Regions from separate parts of the Mycobacterium stomatepiae genome, predicted to be linked through region 2. Evidence: riboswitches for the same ligand, from Rfam matches in the RefSeq annotation. Region 2 holds a riboswitch; the other holds the start of a gene.
The links. Region 2 has a riboswitch for magnesium ahead of G6N54_RS05565 (Rv1535 family protein). Riboswitches for the same ligand answer to the same signal wherever they lie in the genome.
Positions count from the first base shown of each region.

Region 1: linked by a shared signal. The riboswitch ahead of G6N54_RS25600 (VWA domain-containing protein) and the one ahead of G6N54_RS05565 (Rv1535 family protein) in region 2 are both predicted to bind magnesium.

Region 1 is NZ_AP022587.1:5,375,460-5,378,868, forward strand. Features, by position in the region: gene G6N54_RS25595 (linalool dehydratase/isomerase domain-containing protein) at 1-424, shown strand, start outside; partial or broken gene G6N54_RS25600 (VWA domain-containing protein) at 684-1,689, opposite strand; M-box (ykoK) riboswitch at 2,097-2,279, opposite strand; M-box (ykoK) riboswitch at 2,642-2,810, shown strand; gene G6N54_RS25605 (hypothetical protein) at 3,023-3,346, shown strand; gene G6N54_RS25610 (MgtC/SapB family protein) at 3,360-3,409, shown strand, end outside.
Region 2 is NZ_AP022587.1:1,163,451-1,166,859, forward strand. Features, by position in the region: gene ileS (isoleucine--tRNA ligase) at 1-1,271, opposite strand, end outside; gene G6N54_RS05565 (Rv1535 family protein) at 1,556-1,795, opposite strand; M-box (ykoK) riboswitch at 2,068-2,237, opposite strand; gene G6N54_RS05570 (NAD(P)H-dependent flavin oxidoreductase) at 2,391-3,409, opposite strand, start outside.

The DNA of each region.
Region 1 (3,409 bases), 2.0 Mb from region 2:
GACCGAACAGTTGCGATTCACCGAGGACCCCGCCAACCCGGGAGTCGCTCGTTTCGAGGATGCCTCTGTGCACGCCAAAGGGATGCTGGCCTTCGGCGGGATGGGTCATTCCGGTGCTTTCAATGACATGCTGACTAAGCCGCGTCCCGTGCAGTGGGCGACCGGGCCTCGGCTTGTCGACGTCCCTCATCCGGAAGTCCTTGTGGCGAAGGCTGTATCGGATGGCCACGGGCTCGATGTGGTCGTTCATCCCGGCCGAAATAGTCAGCGTGTCGGGCTGCGTGTTGATCGACTGCGGCCCGGAGGGTGCTACCAGGTCCACGGGGCGTTAGGCGGTCCGATTATGGCTGACGATCTGGGATGTGCGCAATTCACCGTCGATTTGGCCGGCCGCACCGTGATCGCCGTCCGCCCGACCGGATAAAGGACGTCGGGCACAGAGATCGCGGCGGTGTCATTCCGCAAACGGCGCAAGCTTCATAAGTAGTGGCAAGTCGGCGTACCGCGACACCCATTGCGCCCTTCCGTCCGGCATTGCTGCTGCGGCGCCGGCCCAACGGGCAGGCGCGATACGCCTAAGGCCTACGTCGTATTCCGTCCAGGATGCACACTCGCCACATCGGGGTCGAGAAGCCGACCACCCTTCGCTTCTGAATCGGTAGTGATTATCCGCGCTGTGCATATCAATTCGGCAGCGTCCGGTTAATGAGGAGACCGGCCAGTGCGGCGCAAACGAGGAGCAGCACCCCCAGCCGAAACCAACTCGTGCTGTTGTCTCCTCGGATGGTCTCGTAGCCGATCTGCCGCTGAATGCTGGCGTAGACGGTCTTGAGTTCGGCAGTGTTGTCGACATGGAATGCGTGTCCGCCCGATAATTCGGCGACGCGTTTGAGGGCGTCGTCTTCGACTGGCACCGACACGTGCGCACCGTCCAACTCGATTGTTCCGTCGGAGGTTCCAAAAGCGATGGTGGAGATCGGCACACCTTGATCGCGGGCGGCGCGCGCGGCGGTGAATTCGCCTCGGGGATTATCAGGGTCGGGCGGGTGGTTCTCCCGGCCGGTCGACTCCAGCACGATCCGTGCCGGTGGTGCCCCAGAACCTCCGCCGAGCACGGCGCCCACAGTGGCGATCGATTGCAGTGCGGCGAAGATAGCGTCGCCGACAGCGGTGCGATAAGAGACTTGCAGCTTGTCGATCGCAGTCGTGGTGGCCCGGTGGTCGGTTGTCGGGGATACCAACACCGCTGGACTACCCGAGAAGGCGATCAGCCCCAGATTGATTCCGGGAGAGAGCTGTTCGGTGAATTGTTTACCGACTTGCTGGGCGACGGCCAGCCTGCTCGGTGCCATGTCGGTGGCGGTCATCGCCGGCGACACCTGGATCAATAACATGACGACCGCGCTTGCGCGGAATCTGCACCGCATGGGTCGGGCCGGCCAACCCCACCGTCGACGCCAACAGGGCAACCACGAGCAGGATCGCCGGCAGGTGTCGCCATCGCCGCGAGCGCGTGGGCGCCACGCGCTCCAGTATGTCCATATTGGCAAATCGCATCAGTCGACGTCGTCGGCTGATTAGGGCCAGGACGTACAGGCCGATCAACCCGACGACGACGAACACAAACGAGAACCACCATTTGTGCTCGAAACCTGACATCGTCAATGGGCCGAGCATAGGCACCGTCATCTCCGGGAATCCGTTCGGCGCCAGTAACTGTCGGCTTCAAGCGACAACGCTGTTTGCTGCGCGGCGCTATGCATCAGTGGATCCTTTCCGCGGGCGTGGTCGTCGGGTCAGTGGTCGGCTGCCTGGACGATCCAGGGTTGCCGAGGCGAGGGTGCGCCGGGGGCCCCAGAGAACCATCTGCGCCGTTTAGCACTCCAACGGAGCGCAACCGTAACAGGTTGATGGAGAACGGCGTTCAGGATCCGAACGACGAAATAGGCCCGCGGCGAAGTGGGGAGAGTACCGAATCCGCAGACGGCGGTTTATTACTCGTATCCAATGGTGGTTCCCCACCTCCTCGCAACCGGGACGCACGCGGGCGTCGCTTCACAGCACACGAGGCATTGCGCCCAGCCCGACCGGCTGAGCACGCACCCCTCTCGTCAGAGCTTCGGCACTGCACGTCGTATTCGCGACCGAAAAGCCCAGCCGCAGAAGCCACTTGGGCTCAACCCTTAAGCCGGGAAGAGCTGTCCTGACCCGGGGCGTCTTTCGACGTTCGGGGTCAGTGGCCTATATCCGTACAGACGCCTCACCTAGCGAGGTGCTACCGCAATTCTCAATGCTGGGCTCGCCCCGGTCAAGCCGACTGGCAGATCTCTACGCTTTCTTCACACCAACTCGATATCTGAGCTACGTTCTCGACGGCTTCACTAGACACCGACGAAATTGCACCCGCCGCCGAGGCCGGCTCAAACCCTCGCCGTTCTCGGCAGGGGACTGGACCTTCGAATGCCGCCAGGTGTGCGCTCGGCGAGGCCTGCGCTCAGAGCACGCCCGGGGGCCGGGCTGGACACCACCCCCCCCTTCGGGAATACGGGGGAACTGAACGGATTCCGATGTCGCGGCATGCAGCTTCGCAGCAGCGGCCACGGGTTGACCCGATGAGCTGATGTGTGCCAGGCTTGTTCACGCAGCACCTCGATAGGTGAGGCGTCCGCACGGATACAGGCCACTGACCCCGAACGTCGAAAGACGCCCCGGGTCAGGACAGCTCTTCCCGGCTTAAGGGTTGAGCCCAAGTGGCTTCAGCGAGTCTGATACGCCGTGCAGTGCCAAAGCTCTGACGAGAGGGGTGCGGAGACCATCTCTGAGATGTGTGCTCTCTCACCTGTGCTAGTAGGTACGACCCTGCGGGCGTGGTGAATGCCGCGTGGCTAGAAGGAGGTGAGGGCCCAAATGGGAAGTGACAGTGGTCCGTATCCCAGTCCTCGGATAGGCCCATCCGGCCACCTCACGTACCGCTGAGTGGGGGGTGCAGCCGGATCCGTCTGTGCTGCAAAGGAGTTCCCTCATGACCAACGTATTGACGCTGCCCACCACGCTGCGCTACCTGGCCGGCCAAACCCCACTAACGGTTGTACCGGCTGCCTGCCCGCGGACCGACTTACAGACCGAACTATCCATCGCCGCAACCCGATTCGAATTCGCGGTCGGTGTAGGTGCGATGCTGGGCGGCCTGGTCGGCCTGGGTGTGGGCGCAGCCGGTGGCTGCGTCGTCGGCGCCGCATCGGCAAGTGCCATCGGCGCCGTCGTCGGTGGCGCAACGCTGGGTATCCCGGTGGGCATCTACAGCCTGGTCCAACTCAACAACGTCGTCGGCCAGACTGCGGCCTAGCCAGGAGTGCAACATGATCGACACAATCGACATCGCCGTGCGGATCGCCGCAGGACTTGGCCT
Region 2 (3,409 bases):
GGGTAGGGGTGCTCGTAGGTTTCGTGGCGGATCAGTACCGCTCCGTTGCCAGCTGCGGGCCCACTGCCATTCTTCAGGTCGCGGATGATATGCGGGTTGGCGTCGAAGACGTGCTGACCCTTATAGTCCGGGACGGTGGCGTCGAAGCGGCCCTTGGAGTCGACCGGGGTGACCGGCACGATGCCCACCTTGTCGGTGGTCGCCATGTCGTCCTCACCGTAGGCCGGCGCCATGTGCACGATCCCGGTGCCGTCCTCGGTGGTGACGAAGTCACCCGGCAACACCTGGAACGCATTGGCTCGCCCCGGTTCTGGGTCCATGAAGTACGGGAACGGCGGCAGGTAGCGGGTCCCCAACAGGTCCGTGCCCGCATAGCTGCCGAGCACCTCGGGCGCCTGGCCATCCTGGAGGCCGAGTTCTTTTGCGTAGGCGCCCAGCCGCGCCTCGGCGAGCACGAAGCGCCGATCTCCGACCTCGACCTCGACCTCGACCTCGACGTAGGTCACGTCCGGGTTGACGGCAACGGCCAGGTTGGACGGCAGGGTCCACGGCGTCGTCGTCCACACCAGCAGATAGGCGCCGTCCAGCTCGCCCCCGACGACCTTGAAGCCGACCGTCAAGGCCGGGTCCTGCCGACTCTGATAGACGTCGTCGTCCATCCGCAATTCGTGGTTGGACAACGGGGTTTCGTCGCGCCAGCAGTACGGCAACACCCGGTAGCCTTCGTAGGCCAGGCCCTTGTCCCACAGCCGTTTGAACGCCCAGATCACCGACTCCATGTAGGGCAGGTCCAACGTCTTGTAGTCATTGTCGAAATCGACCCAGCGGGCCTGGCGGGTGACATAGGCCTGCCACTCGTCGGTGTAGCGCAGCACCGATTCTCGGCAGGCCTCGTTGAACGCCGCGATGCCCATGTCGTCGATCTGGGACTTGTCGGTGATGCCGAGTTGGCGTTCGACTTCGAGCTCGGCGGGCAGCCCGTGGGTGTCCCAGCCGAATCGGCGGTCCACCTTGTACCCGCGCATCGTGCGATACCGCGGGACAATATCTTTCACGTAGCCGGTGAGCAGGTGCCCGTAGTGCGGCAGCCCATTGGCGAAGGGTGGCCCGTCGTAGAACACGTACTCTTCGGCGCCGTCGCGGTGCGCGATGCTGGCCCGGAAGGTGTCGTCACGAGTCCAGTAGTCGAGGACCTCGAGTTCCAGCGCCGGGAAGTCGGGGGCTCCCCCGGCCAGCTTCGGATAAGCCCTGGCGTCAACGTTTTCGGTCACGGTGCGCGTCGCCTCCTGCGTGCCTACGGTCAGGCCGGGGACGAGGTCGCGCAACCTGCGCGAGCACCGCGGTACCACCCCGCTTGCCGCGCTTACGCGTGGCCGCTCGATTCGGGCTATGACGGGCCTAACCGTTCGGGTCTACTGGGCCGTGCGGGCTGTTCTTCCGAAGGCTCCCCGGTGATTGCCGGATCGACGCCGCTCGACTCTACCGCGAGACTGCAACTGCCTGCCCAAACACCGAGTGAGAACCCCGGCAGATGCAGTTTCGCGGTAGGCCAACCTCATGCCCGAACTTCGAGCACACCAACGCGCCACAGCGCGGCGTAGACGTGCCGGACCGGGATGCTCAGCAGCCGGGCCGCGCCGTCCACCAGCGGGTCGCCGGCGCCGAAGTGCCGGGCCTGGACCTGACGGGTCACCTTCTTGGCAGCGGGCGCCTGCGCCGGGGTGGTGTCGCGCACGACGCGCAGGTTGCGGACGGGCGCTACGGCAACTACTTCGTCGAAGAGTACTGCGGTCATGATCGTCTCCTAACGGAATTGCAAACGGGTGCTGACTGGACTGATGTGTCCCGACCCATCACGGTTCCGATCCGAGAACGCTTGAGCGGTAAGTTGATTCGTTAGCTCAAGGCGACGGACCGAGGGTCGGATCGGGACGGAACGTGTCCGGGATATCCATCCGGACTGCCACTGGAACTCATGCGTCCCTCACCTCCTCTACGGCCACGGCGCGTGCGGCTACCCGCGCCTGTTTGCGCGCACAGAGCTCAGAATCCGGCGACCGCCGGAAATCCGCACCCCGCTCGTCAGAGCTTTGGCACCGCACGACCTGTCCGGAACTCCGGAAGCCACTTTGGCTCAACCCTTAAGCCGGGAGGAGCTGTCCTGACCCGGGGCGTCTTTCGACGTTCGGGGTCAGTGGCCTGTGTTCGTGCAGCCGCCTCACCTAACGAGGTGCTTCGATAATACTCCACGACTGCCCCAACCCGGTCAATGCCATCTGGCCCGTGCTGCCAAAGTTCTGGGCGTCCTCACAGCTTTTTGTCAGGTCGTGCGCCGCTGAGCTGCACCAATACGGAGCCTGAGTGGCGCGGCTCACCCGCGGCCCCGTGGCTCAGTCGTCGGTCAAGCTCTCCAGCCGTCCGATGGTTTCGGCGAACTCCTCGATCATGTCGAGCATCACCGAACGGGTCGGCCGGACCTTGTCGAGCGAACCGACCACCTGGCCGACGAAATAGGTTGCCAGTTCGCGCGCTTTGGCCCCAGGATGGGCGGCCGCCTGGTTGATGCGCACCTGCGGTTCGGTGACCAGGGTGGTTTGCAGCGGCATGCCGAGCGGGGCCGGGTTTTCCGGCCGCTCCCATTCCTCGGTCCAGGCCGTCCGAAGCATCCGCGCGGGCTTGCCCGTCATCGACCGCGATCGCACGGTGTCCGACGAACTGGCGGCCAGGAACTTCTCCTTGACCACCGGGTCGGTCTCGGCCTCCTCGGTGGTCAGCCAGACCGAGCCGCACCACACGCCCTCGGCGCCCAGGGCCAGGGCGGCCGCGATCTGGCGGCCGCGGGCGATCCCACCCGCCGCCAGCACCGGGACCGGCGCGACGGCATCGACGACTTCGGGAACCAGCACCATGGTCGCCACCTCGCCGGTGTGGCCGCCCGCTTCGGTGCCTTGCGCGACGATCAGGTCGACGCCGGCCGCGGCGTGCCGGCGTGCGTGCGCGGTGGTGCCGGCCAGTGCGGCGACCAGCACGTCGTGGCCGTGTGCGCGTTCGACGAGGTCGGCCGGCGGCGGGCCGAGCGCGCTGGCGATCAGCCGAATGTCATGTGCGAAGGCCACTTCCAAGAGTGGCTCGTAACCCTTTGGCGAGATGTTGAGGCCGCCGCCGGACGCGCGCGGCGGTTCGGCAGGCGCCGTGATGCCGTAGCGGCCCAGCAGCTCTTCGACGAACGCGCGGTGCTCCTCGGGAAGTAACTCCCTGACTTGCTTCGCCTCGATTCCGCCTTGCTCGGCGCCGACGTATTTGGGCGGCAGGAGCAAGTCGACCCCGTAAGGCTTGCCGCCGGTCTGCTCCTCGATCCAGGTCAGCTCGCTCTGTAGCCGTTGCGGGCTGTGTGCGACCGCACCCAGGA